Regions from separate parts of the Alteromonas sp. 4NH20-0104 genome, predicted to be linked through region 1. Evidence: predicted binding sites of a transcription regulator. Region 1 holds the regulator's gene; each other region holds the start of a gene.
The links. Region 1 encodes ArgR, which controls arginine synthesis, uptake and breakdown. Its sites were predicted from a motif close to ANTGAATANNTATTCANT; they were not measured.

Region 1 (5,667 bases):
AAAGCCATTGAAGCGGTTCGTCAGGAAGGTAACCACGAGAAGCTACAGGAAATGCGCGAGAACTGGCCTTTCTTCCAGTCACGTTTATCCATGCTTGATATGGTTTTCCAAAAGGCCGATCCACGGATCAGTGCAGAATACGATGACCGTCTGGTACCCGATGAACTGAAACACTTTGGTGAAGGTTTGCGCGCGGAGCTGCAGGAAGCCATCAAGCTACAACTGGATATCAACGGTCAAGCTGACATTATGGAAGCGGATCCACAGGGTAAAGAGTCCATGAATATTCGTGCTCAGTACCTTGAGCCGCTGCACTTCCTGCAAATCGAATTACTCTCTCGTTTACGTCAGTTAGAAGACGACGAGCATGATGCGACGCTGGACAAAGCCATGATGGTTGCCATCAGTGGTATTGCAATTGGTATGCGAAATACCGGTTAAGCCACGCTATAATCTATAAAAGCCGCGCCCCTGCGCGGCTTTTTTTATGGGTATTCCTACCACTACAGCTGCTGCAGCTTTTTTAGCCCTAGTATTAACGCATCGTGAGCCGAGGGATCGTTAAATTTAAGGTGGGATTCAAGAAACACCGGCTGGTGATAAAGCTTACGCAACGCATCATTAACAGTAGTAAGAAAACCTGCTGTAGCAGGATTACGGTTACACATCATATGACCGGTTTTAATGGCTGAGTTGCCGGCAATAGCGGCGCTCTGAAAGGTAATTTCCGGGTAGTTTTGCGCTTCTCTCTGTATGTCGTAAGGGTAGGCAAGAATATACTCTCCCCGCTCCCTGACCAGCATCTGAATATCGCTGTCATACTGATGACTGCCCCAACGATAGTATTTAACGCTGTCGGGCAAATCAGCAATCTGGGCATCCAGTAAAGCGCCATGGGAGCGGTCTTTGAGCAGCATAAGCTTACGCTGAGGATAGTAACTAAACAGGGCCCTGAGGCTGGCCAGCTCATTATCGTCGTTCAAGAGGTCGGTCGACAGCGGCGGTGTATCAGTCGTTTGGTATAACCGGTGCGAAAGCAGGTAATCGGTGGGTAAACTAAAATCGAAGGCCGCCTCACGTTCGGGGCTTTTAACTATCATAAATGCACAGGCCGGCGTCTCCTCCGACAGAACCGCAATAATCCGCGACGTAACGGTAAGCTCAGCGGCGGGTTTAAACTCCATTTCTTTAAACAACGCCATATGCGCCGCATTCATGGGACTTTGGGGTGGCCTTTCCTGGTTCAGTACATCAAATAAGGAAGGACTATGGGTAACAAAGCGAATGTCGTTGAAAGACGGGTTAGCAGCCTCCGCTTCTTTTGCAGATAAAGCACCACAAGCCAACAGGCTACACAATTGCAGGATTAATATAACGTAAAGCCGACTTCTCACAATTCACCCAGCAATTTGCCCTGATAAAACCAGTGTTGTTCAATTTTTGAATTATAGCAATCCGATGAGCTGAGCGGGATTGAACTTATTGCTATGTTACAGGCATAAAAAAACCGGCTTGGCAGCCGGTTTTTATCAGGTATATCGTACCAGAATTAACCGTTTACGAAGTCAACACCCAGTTTGATGTCGCCACGCAGGCCTTCCAGCATATCTTCTTTAGCTTTCTGTTCGAAAGCACTCAGTTCGCCGTAAGACAGAATTTCTTCAACACCGTTTGGACCTAAACGTACAGGGTGCGAGAAGAACGCAGCATCGTCGCTGTCATCAGTTTGTACATAGGTGTACTCAACAACGTTGTCGCCTTGCATAGCGGCAACCAGAGACAGGCAGAAGCGAGCAGCCGCCTGACCCATAGACAGCGTAGCAGAACCGCCGCCAGCTTTCGCTTCAACCACTTCAGTACCGGCATTCTGAATTCGGGTAGTCAGAGAAGCTACTTCGTCGTCTGAGAAGTCTACGCCTTCGACCTGAGACAGCAGAGGCAGAATAGTGGTACCTGAGTGACCGCCAATAACCGGCACGTGAGTGCTGGCTGGATCCAGGTCTTTCAGTTCTGCAACGAAGGTTTCTGCACGAATAACATCCAGCGTAGTAACACCAAACAGTTTGTTCTTATCGTAAACACCTTTCGCTTTCAGTGTTTCAGCAGCGATAGCAACTGTGGTGTTAACCGGGTTAGTGATAATACAAGTACAAGCAGAAGGACAGTTATCGGCAATGCCTTCTACCAGATTCTTGACGATACCCGCATTGATGTTAAACAGGTCTGAACGGTCCATACCAGGCTTACGAGGTACGCCTGCTGGAATTAATACTACGTCACAACCTGTTAAAGCTTCTGCCAGGTCGTCTTTACCGTGACCGGTAACCTTAACTGCAGTGGGGATGTGGCTTAAATCTACAGCTACACCCGGAACAACCGGCGCAACGTCATACAAAGCTAACTCAGAACCTGCTGGCAGTTGTGTTTTTAACAACAGTGACAGCGCCTGACCAATACCACCGGCAGCACCTAACACGGCTACTTTCATACCATTTCTCCTCATGGAAAGAATCACGTTTAATAACGGCCGAACACATTAAAGGATGTCAGCCTTAAACTCAATCACCTATTAGTCTTATGACGGGCGAATGGGCGATTTATCGGGTTATATTCAATATAAGTGCATAGTTATGCATTAATGTTGCTTTTTCATGCAAATTAGGGCACAATAACTGGTTTTGAAAACCGTTAGGGGATGGGAACTATCCCGGCCCTGAGCCTTTCGCGGGTTAGAGTATACACCAAGCCGGCAGGTTAGCCGAATCGATTAGCGATTAATGCATAACCCGCGCGGCCAACATCATAAAATTACGAATAAACGTCAGGAACTAAATGGCAAATCAGAAGCAGGAAGAGCTCATCCGGGCATTCAAAGACATTCTTAAGGCTGAGAGTTACGGCTCCCAGGGAGAAATTGTTGACGGGCTGAAAAACCAGGGCTTCAACAATATTAGTCAGAGTAAAATATCACGTATGCTGAGTAAGTTTGGCGCGGTTCGTACCCGTAATGCCCGTGGTGATATGGTTTACTGCCTGCCGCCGGAACTGGGTATGCCTACGGCGAAAAGCCCACTCAAGCAGCTAGTGCTGGATATTGTGCATAATAATGTGATGGTGATAATTCGCACCAGCCCGGGGGCTGCGCAGCTTATTGCCCGTTTACTGGACTCATTAAGTAAAAAAGATGGCGTGCTGGGCACCATTGCCGGTGACGACACTATTTTTATTGCGCCGGCCGATGTCACCAAAATTGAAAATCTGCGCCAGCGCGTAGAGGATTTATTCGACAACGTATAAACATCGTCCTATTGCTAAAGCTTATGTTTATTACAGCGCTGAAAACAAAAAACCCCGCATCAGCGGGGTTTTTTAATGATTAGCAGTGACTGCTTAGAAGCGGTAGCTTACACCTACACGAACTTCCCACAATGATGCAGAACTTGACCAACTGTCACGTTGGTCGGCACCCAGGAACTCCTCGTAAACGTACTGACCGTCTTCATTTACGCTAGCTTCAACAACTGACTCAGAAACGAAGTTACCTTGTTTCAGTACACCCCAGTCATCGTTTAACAGGTTACCCAGGTTTTCGATAACGAAGAATGCTGATGCACGGTGACCTTCAGCAAACGCAGGCAGTTCCTGGCTTACACGAACGTCAACTTTAGTCCACCAATCGCCGTTAGTACCGTTACGAGACGCAATCTTGCCGCGGCCCAGGCCTTCAGATGAAACGAATGCATTGAACGCATCCAGGTCGAAATCAGGACCATAAACTACGCTAGCATCGTCAACAGTTGGAACGTACAGTAACTGGCGACCGCCACCTGTATTGTCATCGCCATAGTATCCGTCGATGTCCTCACCAAAGGTATAACTCATGCCACGACCTTCGTTAGCTGAAGCAAACACGTTGAAACGCGTTGTATAGCCGTCGATAAATTCATGCTTATAACCTACGCGCAGTGTGAAACGGTGCGGAATGTTATAGTTAGAGGTATAGGCACCAGGATTGTTTGGATCGCTGGTCGCAAAGTTAACAAAGTTAGAGTAAGCAACTGAGCTGGTCATTGGGTTAACGTCTGTAGAGTCGTTATAGGCATAAGCAACACTTACGTCTAACCCGAAGTCGTACTCTTTAGACACTGCCAGTGACAGAGTCGTTGCATCACCTGAATCACCGTCAACGTTAGTTAACAGGAAGGTGCTGTTAGAACCATCGTAACGAGGACGACCATCGGGGCCGTAACCGATAATTTCACGTGAAGGCTCAATATAAGTGGCAGCGTCTTTCTTATCAGTATAAAGAATGTCAGCTTGTACCAGGTAGTCACCAGGTGCCAGGTAAGTTAAACCTAAAGCATATTTCCACTCAGTAGGTACTTCAAAGTTAGGATCAACAGCTACCACATTGTTAGCAGAACCGTTAGTTGGAGCATCTTCAACGAAATCGTACAGAGCTTGTGGAATACCATAACCTGGCGACGCACCATTTACTAATGGGGTGTTAAACAAGTCAACTGGCAAACCACCGAAGTCAACATCCTGCTGCCAAGGGGCAACGGTAGTCGCAACCTGGATCACACCGTCATTGGAGTAGGCATTAGATACCCAAACGTTCGGGTTACCACCAGAGTACAGACCGAAACCACCGTGCAGTTCCATATCGTCAGTCAACACGTAGTTAAAACCTACACGCGGCTGCCACAGGTCAATACCATCTAAGTTACCGGTGTTAGACAGGCCCTGACCATTGTTGTAGTCCGCATACTCGGTTTCAAACGCTTCGTTGTAACGAGGACGATCGTCAGAAGACCATTTGTCATAACGTAAACCAAACAGTAAAGTCAGATCGTCATTAACATACCAGTCGTCCTGTAAGTAGAACGTCGTAGTGGCAAAGCTAAAGCTTGCTGCAATGTCATTCGGATCGTTGGTACCAGCAGCATTATTATAGAAAATGCGGCCAGCAAGACCGTTACGGAAATCATCGATTGAGTTAAAGCGATATTCACCGCGTGATTGCTGCACGAACAGGTTGAACACATCTAAGTCTTCGTACTCAACACCAGCAGTGATGGTATGATCGCCTAACAGATAAGTACCTGCCAGTTTAAAGGTTGTGTTATCCCAGTTCAGGTCATTTGATTGACGAGAATCATCCGGGCCAAGGTAAACAACGGTGTCACCCAGGTTAATTTGCATTTCACTGAAACCAGTTCCCGCATCGACAGAGATCTGACGGTTATCCAGTTTAGTCTTACCAATACGCAGTTCGGTTGAGAAATCTGAAGTCCAGTCTGAGTAAACAGAAGCTGTAATAGTTTCGATTTCTGCACCACGCTCATAGAAATGACCGTCGTAAGACAGACGTGATGTACCGGTATCTGATTCAGAAATATTGAAGCCATCGTTCCAGTTGTAAGTGAACGCTGCACGGTGATCTTCGTTGATGTTCCAGTCTAATTTAATCAGTAACTTCTCGTCTTCAACAGGAGAAGAACCTTTGAAACCGCCTGGATCGTATCCGTAAATTGTTTGAGAGATTTCGGTAATTTCAGCAATTTCTTCTGCACTTGCGCGAGACAGGCCTGCATACTCATGAAGACGCACACCTTCTTTCTTCTCATAAGCACCGAATAAGAACAGCTTGTCGCTGATCAGAGG
Region 2 (5,667 bases), on a different contig from region 1:
ACCGGCAGAGACTTCATTGTTGTTAATTCGCTCAGCAATTTTCGGCATAAAGCTAAAGCGCAACAATGCAAATGCCAGGCTTTGAGCTATTACCGCTACTACACCCCAAAGCGTGAAATCGATTAGCCCGAGTGAATTTGATGCGGCGCTCGCCAGCGCCAGGCTGAAGCCTACCATTGCCCCGCCAAAGCCAATTGCCGCGGCCACGTTTTTTTCCTGTTTTACTAATTTCCATTCGTCGTGGGGCGTCACCATGGCGTACACCACTTTGAAAATGAAAAGGTAAATAATGGAGACCGCAAAATACAGCGCGAAGTTTAAAAGTCCGGCCATCGACTGAGTAATCATTTCCATGTGTGTTCCTTATTGTTAGCCGTTTATGCGAATGTCGGAAGGGTGAATATCAAAACCCGTACTGATCACTAAACACCGATCAGCATTCGAACCTACGATTTTCTCTTCACCTGCGACCAGCAGGGATTCTGTTCTGTCGTTATCTATTTCACGTTCGTAAAGCATCATAAACTGATCAGTCTCACTGACATCACCGTCTTCTTCCCAGGTTTTCTCGGTCACGGCTACCGGCGGTGATTCTTCGCCCACGGCATCCCATACGCGATTAAAGCTATGGCCTTCCAGCTCATAGGTGGGGCATGAAATCTGTTGGTTGAGGCATTGTTGCCACTGAGACTGATTGCCAATGGTAGTGGTGGAGTAGAAATACCAGAGCTTCACATCAGTTATGTGATTTTCGCTCATGCCCCCATCTAGCACCACCTGCAAAAAAGCATCGTCATCGGTATAAAAACGCAGTAGCGTGCCACCACTGTCAAGTTCTGCCTGTCCCACCGCCTGAATCAAATGCTGGCTGGCAGCGCCTTCTATACACAGTTGTGGCGTGAGTAGTTTGAGCTTAAGCGCATCCAGTTCAAAGGAGCCGCCTAAGTACAGACCCATCACCTCCGGTGCGGCAGGCTTTTTGGGGGAATCTGATTTAAACCATTTTTTAAACATATCACTGCTCCGTGAGCGCATTCCAGTTAATATCGGTAATGCGGGCTTTGGCGATATAATAAAGTTTATCCTGCGGTGATATAACCGTTTTCAGTGCGGGGTTGAGTGTAACGGACTGGCCGCGTTCAGCGCCGGCACAACCTATTAAGGTGGCATCATACTGACGTTTAAACGCCATAAATAAGGTTTGGTAGCTCACCGGCTCAACCGAGTGGGGAATAGTCAGAGAAAATTGTGCCTGGCCATCGTCATCCACGCTTAATAAATCGTGGTGCAGCGTGCTGGAACCGGGGTCAAAAGCGGCTTTGGCGAGCATTTCAACCGCAACGCTGGGTGTACATTCTACCTGTGGGCAGTGCATCTGCAGCAGCCGGACCAGACTTTCATCATTAAAATAAGCAACCTGATGGGCCGACGGATTCTTTTGGGCACAATATAGCGCGGTGGTCATGGTTAAGTCGTCTTCGGGATTATCAATAAGAATGGTGGAGGCCGCGCTGATACAGGCTTTGTCCATGTCTTCATCTTTATTAAACGATTCCACCCGAACGAATTCTATACTACCGGGCATGGGATTGGTAATGTCGGCTCTGACACAAAGCACGATGTCGGGCTTTTCAGCCAGGGACTGACGTTCCTGCAGGAGTAGTTTGAGTAGTAGTAACGTGCGTTGTTCATTCCAGCCAATGACCAGAATATGGTTGCTAACATCAAGACTGGATAACCCCATAATACCTTTTCTCCATTGATTTCCCACAAAGGCGGCAACCCGGCCTACAATCATCGCAAAGATACTTAATCCCAGCGGAATCACATACAGTGCAACAATCAGTTTACCGGCGGAGGTTTGCGGTGAGAGATCGCCGTAGCCTACCGTAGAGCCGGTCACTGCGAGCCAGTAGATAAAGTCTACGCTTTCGGTCAGCGCCTGTTCATCAAATGCGTACAGCAGTAACCAGGATGATAATGCATAGAACAGCGTGGCCAGGACTATGGTGTACCATCTCGATTCAGCAAAATAGTTAAGCATTACGCGTCGGATTTTTATCCACATAATGGCGCCACTGGCAATCCTTGTTATTTATGTGCTTCCATCTTCGCAAAAAAACAGCGGTTAGTACAAGTACCCGCCTTAGGCAGACCCGAGTCTTAACCGCTTGATTTTATTTACTTGCCTAAAATGCGTGCCAGCTCATCGTCGGCCGAACTCTGGCCGCCTTTGATACCTGCCGCTGCCAGGCGCTTCTCTAAATCGTCAGACGATTCCGATGAAGCCAGTTCTTCCGCTGCTTCCAGCTCCGCGGTGCGCATTTTCTGCTTTTCCTGAATCCGCGACAGTGATTCAGTCGCCGTCTTCATTTTGCTGTTTGCGCCCATATGACGCGAAGATACCGCAACCTGAGCCTTTTGCACGCTTTCAGTCGCTTTAACCATATCAACCTGTTGCTCTAAGCGACGTAGGTTGGCTTTGGCTTGCTGAATGTTTTTGGCCAGCTGCTTTTCAGATGCATTAAACTGATCCAGATACTGTTGTTCCTGGTCGCGCTCGGCTTTTAAATCACTTACCTTGCGTGCGCAGTCCAATGCCAGTTCGCGATCATTGTCTATTGCCTTACGGGCGTGAGCTTCATACTCTTCAATCGACTGGTTAAATCCATCGACCTTTTGTTGAGACAGTTTGCACTTCGCCAGAATTTGAGTACGGGCATGATCAGATTTGCGCAACTCTTCCTTTGCTTCCCGAATTTCCTGTTCAAGAATTCTGATTGCCTGACTATCTACCACTGACTGGGCCGCTTCGTTGGCACCACCTTTCACTGCTGTGATCAGTTTTTTCCAAACAGACATAAATTTCTCCTTAAATTACTTCAAATGTGACTCATAAGCGTCAAGGAAAGCAGCCACGTTCTGGAATAACGTAGTGACTTCAATTTGAATACTCTCTGCTTTGGATTGCGCACTTAGCGCGCCAAATGCGGTGTAGTATTCCTCTCCATTAACGTTGGATATGGCCACTGTTGTGAGTGGGAAAAGCATGTGAGTTGACAGAATATCGTGGTCCAGAGCAGCTTTGTCGGCAACCTGCGATGCGTTAAACAGTAAACTCTCAACGATAATTTGTTCACCGCTGATTGCCAGCCAGGCATCCAGCCCGTCCTGATTTGCAATCAGTAAACATTCTTTTTCGCGGGTGACGACCAGGTCATCCATGTTTTTAAACAGGGCCTCAAGTTGTTCAAGATCCCATTCCATACTATATCTCCTTACCGAATCAGCTAAATGCCGTTAACTCTAGTCAGATTTACTACACTGTTGCAACGACTTTGCGTTAATTTGCGTTAATTAGTGCAACAAAGTGTGACTAAACCGATAGTCTGTTGTGTTCTCATTGCCCGTTCAGACCGATAAGGCTTTGCAAATCTGCCTGAACGAGGAAAAGTGTAGACAATTACAGTGGCAATAGTCAATAATAATTATGTCTATATGTGTAAAAAAGTGTGTCAATGTAAATTATAATTCACAAAGGGGTGTTTTTTGAAAGGGCAAAATCAATGGCGGATGGTAGTCCAACGCATCATTCGCTCAGAAATGTCGCTGCGTGGCGTTAAGTACCAGGGACTCAGTGACAAACTGGCAGAGATTGGTGTAACGCAAACGGCTGATAATCTGCGAAATAAGGTGAATAAAGGCATTTTGGGGGCTGATCTGTTGCTACAAATCCTCTACGTGCTGAAGGCAAGACCCCTGTCTGTCGAAATGATGGCAGAGATATTGGCGGCCAGTGATGACCAATAAACAGTCGAAAAGCCAGGGATATAAAAGCCGGACGGCACATAAACAAAACCCAGTCAAATTGACTGGGTCGAATAAGGAAGATGGGAGAACATCATCGCTTTGGTTAAATAATAGCCTCATTTCAAAAATATAAAAGAAATACTATGTATCGGACTGTATCCATTCGTATAAATATAAATACCTAAAGTTGGTAAGGGAATTGCAGTGAAAGTTGGTAAAAGGATGGCGCAGTGGAGTGCCCCAAAGAATTTTTTGCCAGCCTCTGCTTGTGTGGAGAGTCAGTAACCGCCGTTTTCACTCTGTTATATTCATCGTGTAATTTGCACCGGCAGCGCAGCGTTTTTAGCGCAGATGTGTTACACTCCCGCCGTTTTTTATTGCAAACCTGACTATGTTGCCGGACCCCCTTGCTGTAGGCGTGTTCCGAGTGATTAAAGATCAATTTGATACGACATATGAGCTTCATGAAATTATCAGATTTTAGTTTTACACTGCCCGAGCATTTGATTGCTAAACATCCCACTGCTGAACGCACTGCAAGCCGTTTATTACACCTTGATGGGAAAACGGGCGAGGTAGTGCATAAGCAATTTCGCGATATGCTGGACCTGGTAGAGCCCGGCGATTTACTGGTGTTTAACAATACCCGGGTTATTCCGGCTCGATTGCTGGGGCAGAAAGCCTCGGGCGGCAAAGTGGAAGTGCTGATTGAGCGAATTGTAGATGAGCATAATGCGCTGGCCCATGTAAGGGCCAGTAAAGCGCCCAAACCCGGTACCAAACTGTGGTTAGAAGGGGCCGTCGAAGTTACGGTAACCGGCCGTCAGGACGCCTTATTTGAACTGTACTTTGGTGGCGAGACTTCGGTCCTCGAGCAACTCGAGGCTCATGGCCATATGCCTTTACCGCCCTACATTGATCGCGCCGATGAAGACAGCGACAAAGAACGCTATCAAACGGTTTACAATCAGGCGCCTGGTGCAGTTGCGGCACCCACCGCAGGGCTACATTTTGATGATGCCATCTTACAAGCGCTAGCTGAAAAACAGGTTAACCTGGCTTATGTTACGCTGCACGTCGGGGCCGGAACTTTTCAGCCGGTCAGGGTTGATAATGTAATCGAACACAAGATGCACAGCGAATACGCCATAGTACCGCAGAATGTAGTGGAGGCCGTCAGGGCAACCAAAGCTGCCGGTAAACGGGTTATAGCGGTCGGCACCACTTCGGTTCGCTCGCTGGAGTCTGCTGCCCTTAACGCCAGTGCAACAGACGTTATCAAACCATTCCAGGCAGATACCGACATTTTTATTTACCCGGGGTTTGAATTCAGAGTAGTAGATGCCATGTTTACGAACTTCCACCTGCCGGAGTCTACCCTCATTATGCTGATTAGCGCCTTTGCCGGACGTGACAATGTGCTTAAGGCATACGCTGAAGCCATAGAGCAGGAATACCGGTTTTACAGCTATGGCGACAGCATGTTTATTGAAAAAAGCATTAACACATGATCTCTGTGGTATAGCTGGTATAATCCGCCCTCAATTGAGCTCAGACAGAGGGCCTGCGCAATTAGCCCCCATGATCAGACAGGATATTAACTCTCATGCAATTTGAACTGCTCCATACCGACGGTCGCGCCAGACGAGGAAAACTGGTGTTCGAACGCGGCGAAGTGGAAACGCCGGCGTTTATGCCGGTGGGTACTTACGGTACCGTTAAAGGAATGACGCCAGAAGAGCTTGCCGATAGCGGCGCGCATATCTGCCTGGGTAATACGTTTCATTTAATGCTGCGTCCGGGGACCGGCATTATTAAAGAACACGGTGACCTGCACGATTTCATGCACTGGCAAAA
Region 3 (5,667 bases), on a different contig from region 1:
GTAATCGGCGGCATAGTAGGCACTGGCACGATGATTACCGCTTTCACCAATGCCGCCGAAGGGGGCTGCACTGCTGGCACCGGTAATCGGGCGGTTCCAATTAACAATACCTGCTCTGATATGGGTAAAGAAATACTGGTAATCGGCTTCGCTGTCGCTTAACAGGCCCGCAGACAGGCCAAACCGGGTGTTATTCGCCTGAGCAATGGCGGTATCTATATCGGTATAACGAATGATCTTCAGTAACGGACCAAAGTGTTCTTCATCTTCCATGGTGTCGGCAATGGCAGTGACATCGACAATGCCGGGCGTTACCAGGCCAGTTTGCTCATCAAGGTGCTGCAGGGGGATTAAAGCGGAGGCTCCGGCGTCCAGCAATTGTTGTTGGGCTTTTACCATTCCGGCGGCGGCGGCTGCACTGATCATGGCGCCCATAAAGGGCTGAGGTTCAGCATCGTAATGCCCCACGGCGATCTTTTTCGTGGCATTAATCAGCGCGTCAACCAGGGTATCGCCGGCGGCAGTGGCTGGGATAAACAGGCGACGAGCACAGGTACAGCGTTGTCCCGAGGTGACAAAAGCGGACTGGATAATGTCATGGACAGCGGCTTTGGTATCGGCTACTTCGGTGACGATTAAGGGGTTGTTACCGCCCATTTCCAGCGCCAGAATTTTGCCTGGATGGCCGGCAAATTGCTCGTGCAGGATCTTTCCGGTGCGCGAGCTACCGGTAAAGAACAGACCGTCAATTTGTGGATGAGATGCCAGCGCCTTGCCGGTTTCTACTTCACCCTGTAGAAGGTTGAGGACACCGGCTGGAATACCTGCTTGTTCCCATAGTTTAACCGTCGCTTCTGCCACCGCTGGGGTTAAATCACTGGGTTTGAACACGATTGTATTACCGGCAATAAGAGCCGGGACGATATGCCCGTTTGGCAGGTGCCCCGGGAAATTATAGGGGCCGAATACCGCCACGACGCCGTGTGGTTTATGGCGAATAAACGCTTTGCCTACTGGCATCGGGTTCTCTACCGTACCGGTACGTTCATAATAGGCTTTTTCAGAAATGGCGATCTTGCCAATCATGGCGCCAATTTCGGTAGCGGTTTCCCACAGTGGCTTGCCGGTTTCCTGAGCAATCAGGGCGGCCAGCGCCTGCTTGTTCTCGCCCAGCAGTTCGGCGAATTTTTTAATCAGTGACAGGCGTTCTTCAACGGTTTTGGCGGACCATTGAGGCAGCGCTGCACGGGCAGCGTTAAGCGCGCTGTCTACCTGGGTGGCCGAGGCGGCCTGACCGCGCCAGATGGTTTGATTTTTGGTCGGGTCGACCGAAGTAATTGGAGAACCTTCTCCGGCAACCCACAGACCATTAATAAAGTGAATGGCTTGTTGCATGATTTCTGTCCTGATGCTGTTGTAATTGTGTAGTTAGGTATCAGTTGCGAGGTTTTACGCTCGCAAACCGAATTGAGTCGCCTTCTTCCACGTCCAGCGACGCTGCAGCCTTATGAGAAAGCACTGCCTGGCCAGTCAGTTCATCGAAACTGACATCGGCAACAACCGCTCTGAAATCGGCGATTTTAGTATTAATGATGTAGCATAACTCACCGTCCTGGGCGGCTGACTGATCGTCAATATGCACGACTGCCCGACGGCTGCGTTGCGCCGTATTGATGTGGCTGAGTCGTGCTTCCACGGTGGGGCCGCCATCAAATATATCTACGTAGCCCCGGCAACTGAAACCTTCTTCCTGTAATAAGCGCAGTGCAGGCTCAGTTTTCTGGTGAACCTTACCAATCACGTTTTGGGCTTCCTGGCTAAGCAGGTTGACGTAAATCGGGTATTTTGGCATCAGTTCAGCAATAAAAACCTTATTACCGATGCCCGTCATGTAATCCGCGGTAGGGAAGTCCATCGAGAAAAAGTGCTCTTCAAGCCATTCCCAGAAGGGTGAGCGGCCATTTTCGTCACTCACACCACGCATTTCGGCAATCACAATTTCGGCAAAACGCTCGCGGTGTTCTTCCATAAACAAAAACCGCACCTTGGATAAGAAGCGACCGTTTACACCTTTGCGGGCATTCTCGCGCAAGAACAGGGTGCAAATTTCGCTGACACCGGTGTAGTCATTACAGAAGGTCAGAATTTCCACTGTATTGTGGATATCGAGTTCACGCGAGGCGTGAACTACTTTACCCAAATGGTAGTGGTAAAAGGCATCGTCGGTGCCGACCGCGGCTTCAATACCGGTGGTCCCGACGACTTCACCGGTAACAATATCTTCCATGACGAACAGGTATGACTCATTACCAGGCGCTGACACATCGCGACTGAACGCTTCCAGTGACTTGCCGATTTTGCGTTTGAGCAGACTTTCATTGACCGGCAGCGACGTAAAGCCGATGCCGGATTCTTCTGCTACAGCATACAGGGCGTCATAATCACTCGATCGGATAGGGCGAATAATGTACATGAGCAATTCCCGGTTAATTAGCGCGCTGCTACCACGCTCGCAATAGCGCGTTCAAAACGGACCAGACCTTCTGCTATATCTTCGTCTGGAATCACCAGCGACGGAGCAAAACGAACCACGTTAGCGCCCGCTACCAGGCACATTAGCTGTTGGTCGGTTGACGCGTCGAGGAATTTACGGGACTCGCCTTTGAAGTCGTCATTCAGTGCGCAGCCCAGTAACAGGCCCTTACCCCGAATTTCAGCAAACACTTTGTGTTTGGCATTGATGGTTGCCAGGGTGTCGCGGAACAGCTGCTCTTTTTGCTTAACGCCGCTCAGAACCGCCGGATCGTTAACGATATCAAAGGTACGCTCTGCTACCGCACAGGCTAACGGGTTACCGCCGTACGTGCTGCCATGAGTACCCGGCTTAAGATGCTGCGCAATGGCTGTGGTGGTTAGCATAGCGCCAACCGGGAAACCGCCGCCCAGTGCTTTAGCCGTAGTCAGGATATCCGGTACTACGTCGAGGCCCATATAGGCGTATAGGTGACCGGTACGGCCTACGCCTGACTGAACTTCATCGAAAATCAACAGCGCATTGTGCTTATCACACAGTTCACGAACGCCTTTCACAAAGGCCGGGTCCGGGGAAATGATACCGCCTTCACCCTGCAGAGGCTCCATCATTACCGCACAGGTTTCATCTGAAATCAGTGCTTCAAATGCTGCCAGATCGTTATAATCACAATGTTCCACCGCGCCAGGCTTCGGTCCAAAGCCATCGGAGTAAGCTGGCTGACCGCCTACGGTTACGGTAAAGAAAGTCCGGCCGTGGAAACCCTGGGTAAAGGCAATAATTTTTTGCTTGTGCTCACCATATTGCTCCAGCGCGAAGCGGCGGGCCAGTTTCAGAGCGGCTTCGTTAGCTTCTGCGCCTGAGTTAGCGAAATAAACACGCTCCGCAAAAGTGTGGTCGGTGAGCTTTTTGGCCAGTCGTAATGCCGGCTCATTAGTGAAAACGTTACTCAGGTGCCATAATTTCTGGCCCTGCTCAGTTAAGGCATTCACCAGCTCCGGGTGACAATGTCCCAGTGCGTTTACGGCAATACCGCCGGCGAAATCAATAAACTCGTTACCTGCCTGATCCCATACTCGCGAGCCCAAACCACGTACCGGTACCATTTTGGCCGGGTTGTAGTTAGGAACCATGACTTGATCAAACATTTCGCGGGTTACCTGCATTTTTTCACCTCTAACTGTTAGTTATCGCCATAAATTCGCGTGTTTCAGGCGTCGGAATTTATGGCTTTAATTCATTTTTGAGCGCTCCAGTATGCCACCTTAAATGACCGTTGTCTTGTCTATTACCTTTCCTGTAAGGCAGTAAAATCAAGGGGTCTGGCACTTATTGCATAAAATGTGAATAACTATCCAGATATATGAATATGCTGGTGTCAGGGCGAAATTATCGGCGGATTCTGCGCCATGCTGGTTATAGTGGGGTTTTTGTGTGTAAAACAGGCTTTACGGCTGAATGATTATGAATCGCTTAAAAAGCCGCACTTTTTCTCTTTTTGGCGGCTTGTTCAGGCCTTTTTGTTCACAGATCGGTCAGAATTGGCAGCTGATGAAGCGGTTGGGCATTCAGCGTTTGCAGTAATTCAGGTGCAATGGCGCAGCCTGCTATGAACTTTTCATTTTCATCATCCAGGAACAGGTTGTTGTCTTTTAACATTCTGTACTTGGCATAGTAGCGGGATTGCTGCAGTACCTGAGTGAGCGGATCCGCATCATCCGGCAGGACATCCTGCAGCACTTGTTGCATGGCACTGGTAAAGCCAACCCGTTTAAACACCATGTACTCAAATAAGTGCAGGGCAGCTTTATCGCTGTGTTGATCAATTAAGGGCAACAGGCGTTTAGGGTCGGGTACCAGTTGCACCAGCGCGGAGTGCAAATTGCGCAGCTTGGCCTTTTGGGCATGGCGTAAAAAGTCCAGGTGCACCTGTTCAAACAAGCGAAAATACAGCTTAACAATAGCACTGCGACCCAACTGACTAAAGATCGCCAGGGAATAAGCTTCAAACGGTTTTACCTTATGTTGTGTGGCAATGGTTTCAGCCGTCCGGGCGCAAATCAGGCTGTATTCCCAGACTTTGTGTTTTATTTGTGGGAACGGGTCACTGATTAGTGGCAGGGTCTGTTTATAAATTAACGCGGGAATGACTCGCTTTACATTGTCGATACCAATGAAACTCAAAGCGGTTTTCAGCGTGTCTACGGCAATAACGTCTCCACGGGCATCGCGACGTCGGTACTGTGGCTGGTTTACCTGTTTGAGCAATTCATCGACTAGCCAGGGAATATTCACTGCAATGGCTTCAACCTTGCTGATGGTGGCAGAGGGGGTAGCCAGTAAATCAATCAGGTTAGTAGTATGTTCTGACCAGTTCAGCAGGTTCTCACACACATCCTGGGTATCGGCGAGTGTCGACAACAGCTTTTTATCGATGACCGCGTGTAACTGCTGATTGATTTGTTGTAAGTAATTGGCCTGGATCTTAGCGGTTTCCAGCTTATTTTTGATGGCGTCTTTTTCGACTTTCAACAACTGACGGCGGGTAAAGCTTTGCTCTGACTCGGCGTAGCTGACTTCGCCGGGGGCACGCCGACCGACCATCGCTTTCGCGAGCTCAGGAGCCAGCAATAAATAGTTGAATCGTTTAGCAAACGCTGGGGGGGCCAGTAACCGCTCTACCATTGAAGTCCCGCTATATCCATGTAATACCCGAACCTTATACGTTTTGCAATGCTTAGGCTAGGACATGTTTGTGTTTGTTCAGGCAATCAGACCGTTGAAGTAATCAGTGTCTTACATCGTTTTGTTCAGCGTAACGAGTTGACCGTTAAATTCTGATACACAGTTCATATCGGCATCTATTGGAACAACCTTAGCCAGCAGTAGGAAGTTTAGCAGAACCTGATGACCATATTCGGTTAGCAGCGACTCGGGATGATACTGCACTCCCCATACAGGCAGGTGCTGATGTTTAATGGCCATGATCTCAGGTGTCTGACCGTCATCGCTCCAGGCTACGACCTGCAGACAGTCGGGTACCGACGCCGGGTCGATGACCAGCGAATGGTAGCGGGTTACCACAAAGTGTTCGGGGATATTGTTAAACAGGCTATCGCCGTTATGGTTGACAC

Region 2: the regulator ArgR is predicted to act here: its motif matches at 3,520-3,537, upstream of AC27IB_RS00990 (DUF2170 family protein).
Region 3: the regulator ArgR is predicted to act here: its motif matches at 3,876-3,893, upstream of AC27IB_RS11200 (aspartate aminotransferase family protein).

The regions. Positions count from the first base shown of each region.
Region 1 covers NZ_BAAJLP010000028.1:66,120-71,786, reverse strand. Annotated here, with positions in the region: gene ppc (phosphoenolpyruvate carboxylase) at 1-441, shown strand, start outside; gene AC27IB_RS18075 (hypothetical protein) at 504-1,394, opposite strand; gene mdh (malate dehydrogenase) at 1,550-2,488, opposite strand; gene argR (transcriptional regulator ArgR) at 2,833-3,297, shown strand; gene AC27IB_RS18060 (TonB-dependent receptor) at 3,391-5,667, opposite strand, start outside.
Region 2 covers NZ_BAAJLP010000001.1:207,045-212,711, reverse strand. Annotated here, with positions in the region: gene AC27IB_RS01010 (DUF350 domain-containing protein) at 1-354, opposite strand, end outside; gene AC27IB_RS01005 (YjfK family protein) at 370-1,014, opposite strand; gene AC27IB_RS01000 (potassium channel family protein) at 1,016-2,068, opposite strand; gene AC27IB_RS00995 (PspA/IM30 family protein) at 2,182-2,862, opposite strand; gene AC27IB_RS00990 (DUF2170 family protein) at 2,878-3,267, opposite strand; gene AC27IB_RS00985 (DUF6471 domain-containing protein) at 3,574-3,810, shown strand; gene queA (tRNA preQ1(34) S-adenosylmethionine ribosyltransferase-isomerase QueA) at 4,275-5,321, shown strand; gene tgt (tRNA guanosine(34) transglycosylase Tgt) at 5,417-5,667, shown strand, end outside.
Region 3 covers NZ_BAAJLP010000013.1:87,823-93,489, forward strand. Annotated here, with positions in the region: gene astD (succinylglutamate-semialdehyde dehydrogenase) at 1-1,395, opposite strand, end outside; gene astA (arginine N-succinyltransferase) at 1,436-2,473, opposite strand; gene AC27IB_RS11200 (aspartate aminotransferase family protein) at 2,491-3,699, opposite strand; gene AC27IB_RS11205 (HDOD domain-containing protein) at 4,058-5,218, opposite strand; gene AC27IB_RS11210 (anthranilate synthase component II) at 5,330-5,667, opposite strand, start outside.